DNA from 3 places in the Roseixanthobacter pseudopolyaromaticivorans genome. Region 1 is predicted to be linked to each of the others. Evidence: riboswitches for the same ligand, from Rfam matches in the RefSeq annotation. Region 1 holds a riboswitch; each other region holds the start of a gene.

Evidence for each region. A riboswitch is a leader RNA that binds a small molecule or an ion and turns the genes downstream of it on or off. The one in region 1 is predicted to bind cobalamin.
Region 2: it holds a riboswitch for cobalamin, as region 1 does, so the genes downstream of both, V5F68_RS19840 (TonB-dependent receptor plug domain-containing protein) here and V5F68_RS17155 (CbtB domain-containing protein) in region 1, are expected to answer to the same signal.
Region 3: it holds a riboswitch for cobalamin, as region 1 does, so the genes downstream of both, V5F68_RS04955 (energy-coupling factor ABC transporter permease) here and V5F68_RS17155 (CbtB domain-containing protein) in region 1, are expected to answer to the same signal.

The regions. Positions count from the first base shown of each region.
Region 1 covers NZ_CM195539.1:3,638,095-3,642,474, reverse strand. The annotation lists gene V5F68_RS17165 (NAD-dependent formate dehydrogenase) at 1-818, shown strand, start outside; gene V5F68_RS17160 (histidine phosphatase family protein) at 1,045-1,626, opposite strand; adenosylcobalamin (AdoCbl) riboswitch at 1,738-1,891, shown strand; gene V5F68_RS17155 (CbtB domain-containing protein) at 1,893-2,117, shown strand; gene V5F68_RS17150 (CbtA family protein) at 2,130-2,984, shown strand; gene V5F68_RS17145 (winged helix DNA-binding protein) at 3,263-3,829, opposite strand; gene V5F68_RS17140 (TRAP transporter substrate-binding protein) at 3,993-4,380, opposite strand, start outside.
Region 2 covers NZ_CM195539.1:4,225,893-4,230,272, forward strand. The annotation lists gene panE (2-dehydropantoate 2-reductase) at 1-242, shown strand, start outside; gene V5F68_RS19830 (cytochrome b) at 307-870, opposite strand; gene V5F68_RS19835 (catalase family peroxidase) at 867-1,934, opposite strand; cobalamin riboswitch at 2,159-2,369, shown strand; gene V5F68_RS19840 (TonB-dependent receptor plug domain-containing protein) at 2,477-4,380, shown strand, end outside.
Region 3 covers NZ_CM195539.1:1,017,243-1,021,622, forward strand. The annotation lists gene V5F68_RS04945 (copper chaperone PCu(A)C) at 110-679, shown strand; gene V5F68_RS04950 (hemin uptake protein HemP) at 792-977, shown strand; cobalamin riboswitch at 1,161-1,384, shown strand; gene V5F68_RS04955 (energy-coupling factor ABC transporter permease) at 1,419-2,096, shown strand; gene V5F68_RS04960 (hypothetical protein) at 2,651-2,956, shown strand; gene V5F68_RS04965 (class I mannose-6-phosphate isomerase) at 3,045-4,004, shown strand; gene V5F68_RS04970 (glycosyltransferase family 4 protein) at 4,001-4,380, shown strand, end outside.

The sequences.
Region 1 (4,380 bases):
TGCAAGCCGCCATCGATGCCAAGATCACGGTCGCCGAGGTCACTTATTGCAACTCCATCAGCGTCGCCGAGCACGTGGTGATGATGATCCTCGGCCTCGTGCGCAATTATCTCCCCTCCCACGATTGGGTGCGCAAGGGCGGCTGGAACATCGCCGATTGCGTCGCCCGCTCCTATGACGTGGAAGGCATGCATGTGGGCACGGTGGCCGCCGGGCGTATCGGCCTTGCGGTGTTGCGCCGCCTGAAGCCGTTCGACATGCACCTGCACTATACCGACCGCCACCGCCTGCCGGCCGAGGTGGAGGCCGAGCTGAACCTCACCTGGCACGCGACCCGCGAGGAGATGTACGGCGTGTGCGACGTGGTCACGCTGAACTGCCCGCTGCATCCCGAAACCGAGCACATGATCAATGAGGAGACGCTGAAGCTGTTCAAGCGCGGCGCCTATCTGGTCAACACGGCGCGCGGCAAACTGTGCGACCGCGACGCCATCGTGCGCGCGCTCGAAGGCGGCCAGCTCGCCGGCTATGCGGGCGATGTGTGGTTTCCGCAGCCCGCGCCGCAGGATCACCCCTGGCGCACCATGCCCCACCACGGCATGACGCCCCACATCTCCGGCACCTCGCTCTCCGCTCAGACCCGTTATGCGGCCGGCACGCGCGAGATTCTGGAATGCTATTTCGAGGGCCGGCCGATCCGCGACGAATATCTCATCGTCGATGGCGGCAAGCTCGCCGGCGTGGGGGCCCATTCCTACAGCGCCGGCAATGCCACCGGCGGTTCGGAAGAGGCTGCCAAGTTCAAGAAGGCCAGCTGACGCCAGGGCCTGGTCCGACGAGTCCGATCAGGTTGAAACAGCCCGGCGGCGCCAAGGTTTGCGGTGCCGCCGGCCCTAGGATTGTTCTTTTCCCCTTTCCTCCCCGCCTTGCCGGGGCGCGCGGCACGTCATTGCGCCGCGCGGGAGGGGCCGCGTGGCGCGTGTCGCTCGTGGCCCTTTCCGCGCGGTGTGCCGCCCGCTCCGGCGATCTTTCCCCCCGTGCCCGTCAGGTGTCGTGCGGGTCGTCCAAAGGCTGGCCGAGCGTGCGCAGGGTCCAGCGCCGGCCGTCGGTGCGCAGGTCAGTCAGGCTCAGGGGCGCGATGTCGATCTGCCAGAAGGCGTCAGGCGCCTGGAGAAGCCCGGCCACCAGCGCCCGGACATTCGCCGCGTGGGTGCATGCGATCAGATGGCCATGGCTCTCGCGCTGGCGGTCCAGCCAATCCTCCATGCGGGCGATCAGCGCCGTGCGCGATTCGCCGCCGTGCGGCGCGGCCTGGGGCTCGCCGCGCCAGAGGGCGAGCGCGCCGGGATAAGCCGTGTCCACCTCAGCGAAGGTGAGGCCCGCCCAAAGCCCACAGTCCCAATCCTGAAGATCCACATCCGTCTCGGCGTTAAAGCCGAGGGCCTGTGCGGTTTCACGCGCGCGCAGGGCCGGCGCGGCGAGCACCCGGTCGGGCCGCCGCAGCCGGCCGCGCCAGGCTTGCGTCTGCGCGAGGGCGCGCGGCTCCAGCGGTTCGTCGCACGGAAAGGCGCCGGCCCGCATGGCGGCGGTGGCACCGTGGCAGATCAGCGTCAGGCGATTGGCCATGGCGACGGGGCAACCTCGCGGTATCAGGCGGGGACATCGAACGGCGGCCGGCGGGCCGGGCGGGTGCCCGGTTTGCCACATTGTTTGTTTGACACAACCTGTATCCCGCAAATAGTGTCGGAGCTTCGCTGCGGGTGAGGAAGTCGGTGAAAATCCGACACGGTCGCGCCACTGTAAGCGGCACGCCATTCCGGCTGTGCCGCAAGTCAGACCCGGCCCGCAGGGTTTTGTTCGATTTCGGGACGCGCAATCCCAGGAGACCCAGCATGGCCGACACCCTTCTTTCCGGTTCCTCCCTCGGCGCTGCGGCCGGCACGCAGACCATCTCGGTCAGCGAACTTCTGCCCTGGGCGGTGTTCGGCGGCCTGCTGATGCTGCTCGCGCTCTATTTCGTCGGCGCCGAACAGGGTGCGACCTCCCTCATCCCCGGCATGTATGTGCATGAATTCCTGCACGACGGCCGCCATCTGCTCGGCTTCCCCTGCCACTGAGGGGGATGCGACATGGTTGGGTCTCTCCTGCTTCGCGGGATGCTTGTCGGCGTCCTCGCGGGCCTGCTCTCGTTCGGATTCGCGCGCGTCTTCGGTGAACCCGCGGTCAACCGCGCCATCGCCTTTGAGGAAGCGCATGCGGAAGGGCCGGCGCCCGCCGCCGCTCCCGCATCCCCGGCGGCGACGCCGCATGTCCATGCCGACGGCAGCACGCACATGCATGCCGCCGCCCCGGAACCCGCCGCCGCAGAGGGCCATTCCCATGGTGGCGAGGAGGAATTGGTCAGCCGGTCCACCCAGGCCGGCCTCGGCCTGCTGACCGGCACCGTGGTCTATGGCGCCGCCATGGGCGGCATCTTCGCGCTGGTCTTCGCCTTCGCCCTTGGGCGGGTGGGTCCGCTGTCCCCGCGCGCCACGGTGGTGCTGCTGGCGCTGGGCGGGTTCTTGGCCATCGTGCTGGTGCCGGGGCTGAAATATCCCGCCAATCCGCCCGCCGTGGGCGACGGCGCGACCATCGGCTTCCGCACCCAGATGTTCTTCCTGATGCTCGCGGCTTCGCTGGTCGCGCTCACGGGCGCCGTGCTGCTGGCCCGGCGGCTCGCCGCCCGCCACGGCGCGTGGAACGGCATCGTGGCGGCGGCCCTCGCCTATGTGGCGGTGATCGCCCTGGTGCAGATGGCGCTGCCGACCATCAACGAGGTGCCGGCCGAATTCTCGGCCTCGCTCCTGTGGGAGTTCCGCATCGCCACGCTCGGCATCCAGGCGGTGCTATGGACGACCCTCGGGCTGGTCTTCGGCCCGCTCGCCGAGCGCAGCCTGCGCGCCCATCGCGGCGTGCGCCTCGCTTCCGCCGGCGCCCTGCGCTGACCAGCTTGCGCTGGGCCGGTTCGGTGAGCCGGGGGGACCGCTGTGTCGGACCCCCGGGTGCGCCGCCGGTGGTGCCCTTTTGGTCGCTGTCGGCCCGCGTCGATCCCTCAGAAGCGGGCGGCATTCGGCATGCCGAAATGTGATGCGCAATATCGGAGCGAAAAGCCGGTGTGATCGGCCGGAAAACCGCGGTGAAGCCCCAGTAAACCGATGTTCGTCTAGCTTAAGTCATTGTTTCACGTGAAACATTTTTGGTGAATGTGGGTGGCGGGGCGCGCCTAAAGGCTCGCTGCCGCCCGCGCCGCCTGATCGTAATGGCCGGAGAGCGTGCGCAGCAAGGCGGCGATTTCCGAAAGCTTTTCCGGCGCAATGCCGGTCGCGGCCACGGTCTTGGTCAGCAGCGCCTCGCGCACCTCGCGATAGCGCTGGCAGGCGAGGCGCCCCTTCTCGGTCGCCGCCAAGGTCTTCTCCTTGCCGCGCCGGCCGCCGGAAACCAGCCCCAGCGCCTGGAGCTTCTTGGCCGCATAGGTCACCAGGTGCGTATCCTCCACATCCAGCACCAGGCACAGATCGGCGATGGTCTTCGCCCGGTCGCGGTGGGCCACATGGTGCAGCACCAGCACGTCGAGCGAGGAGAGATCCGGCAACCCGGCCGCCGCCATGCAGCGGACCATCCAGCGCTGATAGCCGTGGGTGATCATGTTGAGGCCGAATTCCAGCTCCGAGAGCGCCGGCAGCGCCCCGTCCGCGAGATGGGCCGAGGAGACGATCGAGCCGAGCGGGCCGGAGGAGATCTTGCGATCATCGCTGGCGGCGGCCGAAGGGGGGGAGGGGCGTCGGGTCATGCGGCGTGGCGTCTATCTGTTATTGGGCATGGACCGCGGCGGCCGGCCGAGGCGTCTTCAGTGAAACGCGCCGGCGCGGATTTCGCGGAAAGACCGGCCCTTGCGGGGCCGGCCAGCGTGGGGCGGCGCGCCAGCCGCGCGCCGCAGCCTCAGGCGTCGAGGCTCATTTGTTGAAGGTGGCGAGGATGGCTTCGCCGTCCGGGCCGGCCTTCTTGATCCAGTCGGCGGTCAGCTGCTTGCCGATCTTCTCGAAGCCCGCCCGCAGTTCGGCGGAGGGCGGCTCCACCTTCATGCCCTTGGCCTGGAGCTGGTCGACATACCATTTGCTCTTTTCGATGGAGCTCTTCCAGCCACGTTCCTCGGCTGCGGCGGCGGCCTTCAGCACGGCCTCCTGAGTCGGCTTGTCGAGGGCCTCGAACGCGGCCTTGTTCACGAACACCATGTTCTTCGGCAGCCAGGCCTGGACGTCGTAGAAATAGGGAATGCTTTCCCAGATCTTCACGTCATAGCCAGTGGCGGCGGAGGTGATGAGGGCGGTGACCACGCCGGTG
Region 2 (4,380 bases), 590 kb from region 1:
AGGCGGCGGGTTTCGACCCGCGACCGGCCTTCCTCGCCTGGACACAGGCGCAGCTGACGACGGACGGCTCGCCCATGACCTCGTCCCTGTATCGCGATCTTAGCCAGGGCAATCCGGTGGAAGCCGATCAGATCATCGGCGACCTCGCCGCGCGCGCCCGCGCGTTCGACATACCGACACCGTTGCTGGAAGCGGTGGGCGTCGCGCTCAAGCTTTATGAGAACCGCCGCGCGCAGGCGTGATCCGCGCGGGAGCAGGATCGAGCGAAGGACGGCGCGCGCTGCCTGGAGCAGATCGCGCAGTCCATCACTTGGGAGCTGTGGCCTCGTCATGAACCGGGACCGGCGCCATGCTTTCGAAGACGCCGTCCCGCCGGATCAATCCGTGAAAAAGCGCCGCCGCGATATGGAGCAGAACCAGCGCGAAGAAGGCGAATGCGAGATAGAAATGCGCATTCCAGAGCAAGGCATGGAGGGCATCGCTCTGCGCAAGCAGAGGCGGCAGATGGATGCCCCCATAAAGCACCACCGGATACCCACCCGCGGACATCATGGCCCAGCCGACCAGCGGCATGGCGAGCATGAGACCGTAAAGCGCATAATGTGAAAGGTGCGCCCCGAGCCGCATCGGCGCTGGCAGATCTTCCGGCAAGGGCGGCGCGCCGTAGCGCAGACGCACCGCGAGACGGATCAGCGCGAGCGCAAGAATCGCGATGCCTAGCGTCTTGTGCGCGGCGAGAAGCGGCACGTATTTCGGCATGACGGTCGACACCATGCCCACGCCGATGAACAGCATCGCCAAAATGCACACGGCCATGACCCAGTGAAACAACCGCTGGACGAAATTGAAATGCGAATGATCTCTCGTCATGGCCGGGCTCCGGTCGCGGTATTCATGTCATGCGGATAATATTTAGCTTCCGAAGTCCGCAGATCGTACGATTTCGCGTAAGCCGATGAGCGTGCGGCCGGAAAAGGATCGTCGGAAACGCTGATGCCATCCGGCAGGATCGTCGGGTCGAAATTGATATCGCGACACGGGCCGTCGCGTTCGGCCTCGATGTGCTGAACCACAAGCGTTCCGACCTCCACGGTCCGCCGCCCCGGCGGCCACGCCTTGGTGGGATCCGAGGTGGGATCGCCCGGATTGGCCAGCGTGACCTCCAAGGTCCAGCGCTGCGGCGCCTGGCCCACCCGCGCGACGATGTCCTGCTCAAGATGATCCGGGCCGAGTTTTGCAAGTTCGTCCTTGGTCACCGGCACCACGCGCGCTTGCGGCACGAACGACCAGCGCACGGCCTGCTCCAGGCCGGCTTTGCTCTTGAAGACGAAGCTGTTGAGGCTGTTGTAACGCTCCTCCGCATAACTGGCGGTCCAGGGCGCGCTGCCGGCCCAGGCCCCAAACGCGGCAAACTCCGGATGGGCGGCGCCGAAGTCCTTCATCGCCTGCGGGTTCTTGTCGTGGGATGCGGTCAGCAGAGCGTAGAACGCCTCGGGCGTGGCCACGGGAAAGAACGGCAGATCGATCGTGGCGCTGCGCCAGACCTGCCCGCCTGGCGTGGTGATCTGGAGTCCCAGGCCGCGCACCCGCACGGTCGCGTCCGGCGCATTAGGGTCCGGTGTGCCGAGATTGAACCGGCCGAGCACCGGATATTGGCCCGGCGCGAAGACTTCTGCGCGCGAAAGCTCCGCGCCGTTCCCGTTCGATTCGAATATGCCGGTGAAGCAGATGCCCTTGGCATGATTGCGCCGGTGCCCAAGCGCCGGCCCCGAGGGAGGCGCGAGCGCCGCCACGATCTTGCCGGGGGTCAGCCGATCCGGCGAAAGCCAGCCTGCAGTATAAGCGAACGCGCCCGCGCCGGCCGCCATGACGGCGCCGATAAGCGCGAATGACGCAAGCGCGCGTTTGGGCGGCAATCCAGAGGGGTCGGTCATTCCATGTCTCCGTGAGACGGGTCGTCTTGACGGCCGAGGGATGTGCTCGTGCTGTCCACACTCGGGGAGAGACGTAACCTGTCGCGGCCGGCAACTCTTTCAAAAAGGCCTGCCGTTCGCGCCGCCGCAGGGCAGCGAGAGACTGCAGCATATCCCTGTCGCAGCGGCACTACTGGTCGTCCTTCGTGCGCGTTCGGCCAGCTTGACGGTTCGCCTGCGGTGCGTCTACCGTCATGGCGACGGTTCCCCTAGGGGATCAAAAGGGAACGCGGTGAGTCGGCGCCTGGAAACAGGAGTTGGGCGAAGCCGCGGCTGCCCCCGCAACTGTAAGCGGCGAGTCCTTCGTCATCAGCCACTGGGCCTTCAGGCCTGGGAAGGCGACGAGATGGACGCTGACCCGCGAGCCAGGAGACCTGCCGTCAGCCGTGGTCACGCGCGAGCACATTGGGCGGGGTGTCCTGATGGTGGTTTTTCCAGGCGGCTTTTCAGCCGCACGGAGGCCTCGTTCGCGGTGACGGACCACTCGTCCCGCTGAGGCCCCGATGCCTTCCGTCCCTGTTTTTCCCCCTCGCGGCGCCTCGCGCGCCGCCCGCAGATCCATACTTGCCGCGCTGTTGCTCTCGTCCGTATCCGAATTGGCCTGCGCCCAGTCGGCAGCGCCGGCTGCCGGCGCCTCCCAATCCATCGAGCTGCCCGAGGTGGTCGTCAGCGCCACCGGCATGCCGACCCCGGCGGACCAGGTCGCCTCCTCGGTGAGCGTCGTCACAGCCGAGGATATCGACCGCCAGCAATTGCGCACCGTTCCCCAAGTGCTTCAGTCCCTTCCGGGGCTCAACGTGGTGCAGACCGGCGGCCCCGGCGGGCAGACCTCGGTGTTCATCCGGGGCACCAATTCCAACCATGTGAAGGTGATGGTGGACGGCATCGACGCCGGCAATCCGTCCAGCCCCACCGGCGCCTTCGACTTCGGCCAATTGCTCGCCACGGACCTTGCGCGCATCGAGGTGCTGCGCGGTCCCCAGAGCGGCCTCTACGGCTCGGACGCGATCGGCGGCGTGATCTCCATTACCACCAAGAAGGGCGAGGGGCCGGCCAAGGTGTTCGGTTATGTGGAAGGCGGCGCGCTCGGAACCTTCAACCAGGCCGCAGCACTTAGCGGCTCAACGGAAAAGGTCGGCTATTCCTTCAACGTCACCCATTTCTCTTCGACCGACATCCCCGTCACGCCGCCCGGCATCGTGCCGCCCGGCTATCCGATCAACCCGAACGCCTATGACAACTGGACCTATTCGACCCGCCTCGATTTCCAGATGAGCGATGCATTCGCGGTCAATTTCGTCGCCCGCTACATCGACAGTGGGCTCGCCTACACGCCGGATGTCTATCCCCCGCCGCTGTACGAGGGCCTGCCGGCGGCGGAACGCTCCACCAGCCTCGCCAGCATGTTCTTCACCAAGGGCGAGGGGGTGTGGACTGCGCTCGACGGCGCGCTGAACACCACTTTCGGGGTCAGCGCGATGACCACATCGAACCCGACCACCGGACCGAATGCCGATGTGAACGGCCAATATGAGGGTGACCGGCAGACCTATTACCTGCGCTCGAACCTCGCCTTCGCCCCCGGACAGAATCTGCTGGTGGGCGTGGAGCGGCGCAACGAGGCGATGACCTCGTCCACCCAATACACCGATCTTTCCGCCAGCACCGGCGACACCGGCGTCTATGCCGAGCTCCAGGGCAAGCTGGGCGAGCGCTTCTTCGGGGCCGCGAATATCCGCTTCGACAGCGACGATACGTTCGGCGACCATTCCACCTTCCGCCTCGCGCCGGGCATTCTCATTCCCGAGACCGGCACCACGCTGAAGGCGAGCTACGGCACCGGCTTCAAGGCGCCGTCCCTCTACCAGCTCTATGCGCCCTATTACGGCAATGCGGCGCTGAAGCCGGAGGAAAGCACGGGCTACGACGCCGGTTTCGAGCAAGAGGTGTTGGGCGGGCGGGTGACCTTCGGCGCCACCTATTTCCACAACGACATCACCAATCTCATCAGCTACGACCCGGTGACGTACCAGAACGTCAACATCTCCAGCGCCACGACGCAGGGCGCGGAGACGTTCATTGCCTTTGCGGTGACAGACCGGCTGAAGCTGCGGGTCGATTACACCTACACGCAGGCGGTCGGCTACATGCCGCCCGACACCTCCTTCGGCGCCGCCTGCGCACCGCTGACCGACACCTCCTGCACCCCGCTGCGACGGCCCAACAACAAGGTGAGCGTCAGTGCGGACTGGAACCCCACCGACCAGCTCAATCTCTCCGCCACGCTGATCTATGCCTCCGCCTGGTGGGATGTCGTGCGCCTCACCAGCGATTACATCGACCAGCCGGGCTATACGGTGGTGAACGTCGCGGCGAATTATGCCCTGACACGACAGGCGACGCTGTT
Region 3 (4,380 bases), 2.6 Mb from region 1:
CCTTGCCAGAGCTCCACCCGCGATCGCCTGACGCCTGCGCTTGCGCAGGTTCTATCCAGCGATCGTGACATCCGGTCCCCCATAGGAGGCCGCATCGTGGAGCCAAGCCATGTCGAATATCATCCGCATTCCCGGCGCGTTCTCGCGCCTCTGCCGCCGCATGTATCTGGAAGAGGCGCTGGCCGCCCTGGCCTTCGCCATGTTCCTGCTGACCCTCTCCGCCCAGGCCCTGATGGCCCACGAATTCAAGGCCGGCGCCATCGAGATCGAGCACCCCTGGACCCGTGCGACGCCGGACGGCGCCAGCGTGGGTGCCGGCTATCTGGTGCTGAAGAACGACGGCGCGACGCCCGACCGCCTCGTCTCCGCCACCGCCGAGGCCGCGCAGAAGGTGGAAATCCACGAGATGGCCATGACCGACGGGGTGATGACCACGCGGCCGGTGCCGGGCGGCCTCGTCGTGCCGGCGCACGGTTCCGTCGCGCTGAAGCCGGGTTCCTATCACCTCATGCTCATGGGGCTGAAGCAGCCCCTGAAGCAAGGAGCCCTGGTCAACGGCACGCTGACCTTCGAGAAGGCGGGCACGGTGTCGGTTCAGTTCAAGGTGGAGTCGATCGCCGCCCAAGGCAGCAGCGACGGCGGCGGGCACGACCACATGACGATGCCATCCGGCAAGTGAGCTGCCGGTCGTTCGCGTCCGCCGCCGGTGATCCGGCCGCCTAATCACGCCGGGGCGGCGCGGCGCGTTTCGCCCGCCCTTCGCCCGAACTCCGGCAGAGGAGCCGCCTTCCATGGGCATCATCAAGCTGAGACCCGTGCCGTCTCCCGAAACGGCGGTGCGCACCATCGCGATGGCGGACGGACGTCTGGACAGCACCGATCTCTTTCGCGCGGCGCGCACGGTGCGGATCGTCCATGGCGACCAAGTCTATACCCTGACGCTGACCTCCAAGAACAAGCTGATCCTCACCAAGTAATCGTTTGCGCGGGGGGGGGCGGTCTGGGGCGGGAGGCTTGTGGCGGGGCGTGCATGCTTATTCCGGGCGAGGCATGGGCCGCGCATGCCGGCCGGATCCCCGCGCGCCTGTCTTCAGGCGACAAAGAATCCGCAGTTCGGTGCGCGTGGCCGCGCGGACGTCTTGACAGAAAGCGGAGGTTGGCCGCTCCTGAACGCGCATGGTTCTTCCGGCATGACGTACGTGCCGGAAGTGAAATGGGAACGGGGGAGGGGCGATGACGCCCTGAGCCCCGACCGCCCCCGCGACTGTGAGCGGCGAGCGGCCTTCCACGATGTCACTGAAGCGATCCCCCAAGGCGCTTCGGGAAGACGGAAGGCATGCGGCGACCCGCGAGTCAGGAGACCGGCCAGGCGCTTGGATCTAACACAGGCCGTCGGGTGAGACGGCGGAGGAGCAGTCATGCATATCGAACCTGGTCTCGTGGATAGCGGGAAAATCTGGCTCAGCTACGTCACTGCGGCGGGCGCCGGCGGCTATGCCGTGAAGCTGGCCTATGAGGCCGTCCGCGAGCGCGGCATCCTCTCCCTTGTGTCGCGCAGCGCGGCGGCGAGCGCCCTCGTGTTTTCTTTCTTCGAGGTGCTCCCGCATTATCCCGTCGGCGTCTCGGAGGTTCATCTGATCCTCGGCTCGACCCTGTTCCTGATCTTCGGCATGGCGCCGGCGGCCATCGGCCTCGCCACCGGCCTACTGGTGCAGGGCATCTTCTTCGCTCCGTTCGACCTGCCGCAGTTCGGCATGAACGTGACGACGCTCCTGGTGCCGCTGTTCGCCTTGCAGGTGGTGGCCCAGAAAATCATCGCCCCCAACACGCCTTATGTGGACTTGCGCTACCGCCAGGCCCTCGCGCTCTCCACGACCTATCAGGCGGGCATTGTCGCCTGGGTTGCCTTCTGGGCGCTGTATGGCCAGGGCTTTGCGGCGGACAATGTGGCGGCGATTTCCACCTTCGGCGGTGCCTATATGCTGGTCATCATCATCGAGCCTTTGGCCGACCTCGCCGTGCTCGGCGCCGCCAAGGCGCTGAGCCGCCTGCGGGGCTCCCTGCTGCTGGAGAGCCGCCTCTACGACGCCGTCTGAGACGCGTCTCGCGAGTCCCCGTCGTCTTGGGATCGGCCTGCGAGCGCGGTGCTAAAGGGCGGGCGCCTGATGGTGCCCGTGTCCACCGCGCCTGTGGGCTTACATGCGGCGATCCGTGTACCAGGGCTCGCCCGTGTTCGCGTCCAACGGTTGCGTTTGCTCATGAATGGAACTTTTGCCTTACATAAATGTTGCATCATGCAGAGCGGCAAAAGAAAAATCCGAAATCTGAGATTTTAAATATCTTTGTGATTTCAATTAATTTTACGCCAAAAATTGGTTTTATTAGGCGAAGGATTGTAATTCCGATATTCGAGATTATCTCAATACAGATATCGGAATTTCTGAGCGTGGGCGTCGCTGGCGGATAGACCGAATTCTATCTGCGATCTGAAAGCACGTGCGCGTGCGCACATCGGTGCCGTTGTCCTGCTTCTATCGCCGTCTTCAGAATTTGGAGATGCTGCGGAGCGGTTCTGCTTGGATCTTAAACGGAAATTCGATGCCTCATTCAGATGTGGCAAGAGCATTCCATGTTTATTTGAGGATTGACCATGCGTTATATCGGTGGAGTTGCAGGCGAAGGCATGCTGAGGTGCGATGGGCAGGAAATAGGTCGGGCGACCTATGATTTCGACAGCTTCTTCAATGCACCTGTCGGCATCACCAGTTCCGGCGAAATCCGGCTTTCGGCGGCAGCCCTGCGTGGGGTGTTCGGTCGCCGCGTGGTTCAATTGCTGACTGACGACGGGCGCCTGTTGCAGCTGACCTTCTCCGACAAGGAGCTGCGTCTGGAAAGCGATGCGGCCCATGTGGACGTCACGGATGTCCCCTCCGTCGCGTCAAGCCGGCGTCACTAAGCACTGCAGCTCGCGCATCGCGCCAAACGAACGAGCATGTCCGGTCTCAGATCGTCCCGATCTCAGCGGAACGGTCAAGGAGACGAGCATGGCAATCGAACAGGCCTGCGTGCGCGTGGTTCGCAAGCCATGGGGCAGCACCGACCTGCTGCCGTGGCGCACCATCGCCCCCCTCGATGGGGCTGTCGGCGAACTCTGGTTCGAGCGTGCCGATCCCTCGGCGCCGGAGACCGCGCTGCTTCTGAAACTGCTGTTCACCACGCAGCCCTTGTCGATCCAGGTGCATCCCGATGATGCGTTCGCGCGCACTCTCGGCCAGGAGCACGGCAAGAGCGAAGCCTGGTACATACTGTCCGCCCAGCCGGGCGCGCAGGTGGCGGTCGGCCTGAACGGTCCGCTGACGCCGTCGCAATTGCGCACCGCGATCGAAGATCGCTCCATCGCCGCGCGCGTCCAATGGCGCGACGTGCTCAAGGGCGACGTGGTCTGCGTCCCCGCCGGCACCATCCATGCGATCGGAGCCGGCCTCGTCATCGCCGAAATCCAGCAGCGCAGCGATGTGACCTTTCGCCTTTTCGACTACGGCCGCTCACGGGAGCTGCATGCGGAGCAGGCCGTCGCCGCGACCCACATGGCGCCCCTTGGCCCGCAAGCCGCGCCGCGCGCGCTGGGCAACGGCCGGACCCTGCTCGCCGTCACACCTCATTTCGTCATCGAACGGCTTGATCTCGCCCCCAGCGTGGATTGGTCGCTCGACGCGCCGCACGAAACCTGGATGCTGATGCTCGAAGGCAGTGCCTGCGTGGCCGGCCTCGATGTGACGGTCGGCGGTGCGCTCTTCCTGCAGGGGGAATGCGCACCCGTCCGGGCCGGCGGGCGTGGTGCGAAAGCGCTGGTGGCTTATGCCGCCGATGTGCCGCATCCCGACCTGCTGGCTGCGGGCGAGCTGCCGGCCGTGCCTACGCGGGCGGCCGGTTTCGCCGCCCCGACCCAACTTTTCCCCTCACGAGCGGACTCATCCTTCCGCGCTTCGGAGATGCGACCGTGACCCAAGTCAAACACGTTGCCTTCATCGGCAATTCCCTGCCGCGCCGTTGTGGCATCGCCACCTTCACCACCGATCTTCAGCACGCCATCGCCGCCGCGCCCGCGCAGATCACCACGTCCATTGTCGCCATGAACGATCATGGCCAAGCTTATGATTATCCGTCCAGCGTGATGGTGCAGATCAGTGACGACCGCATTGAAGACTATATCCGTGCGGCGGAGACGTTGAACCGCGCCAAGATCGATGTTGTCAGTTTGCAGCACGAATTCGGCATCTTCGGAGGGGAAGCGGGCGCCTATATCGTGGCATTGCTGTCGCGCCTGAACATGCCCATCGTGACCACGCTTCATACGGTGCTTGCGGAACCCAACGCCGC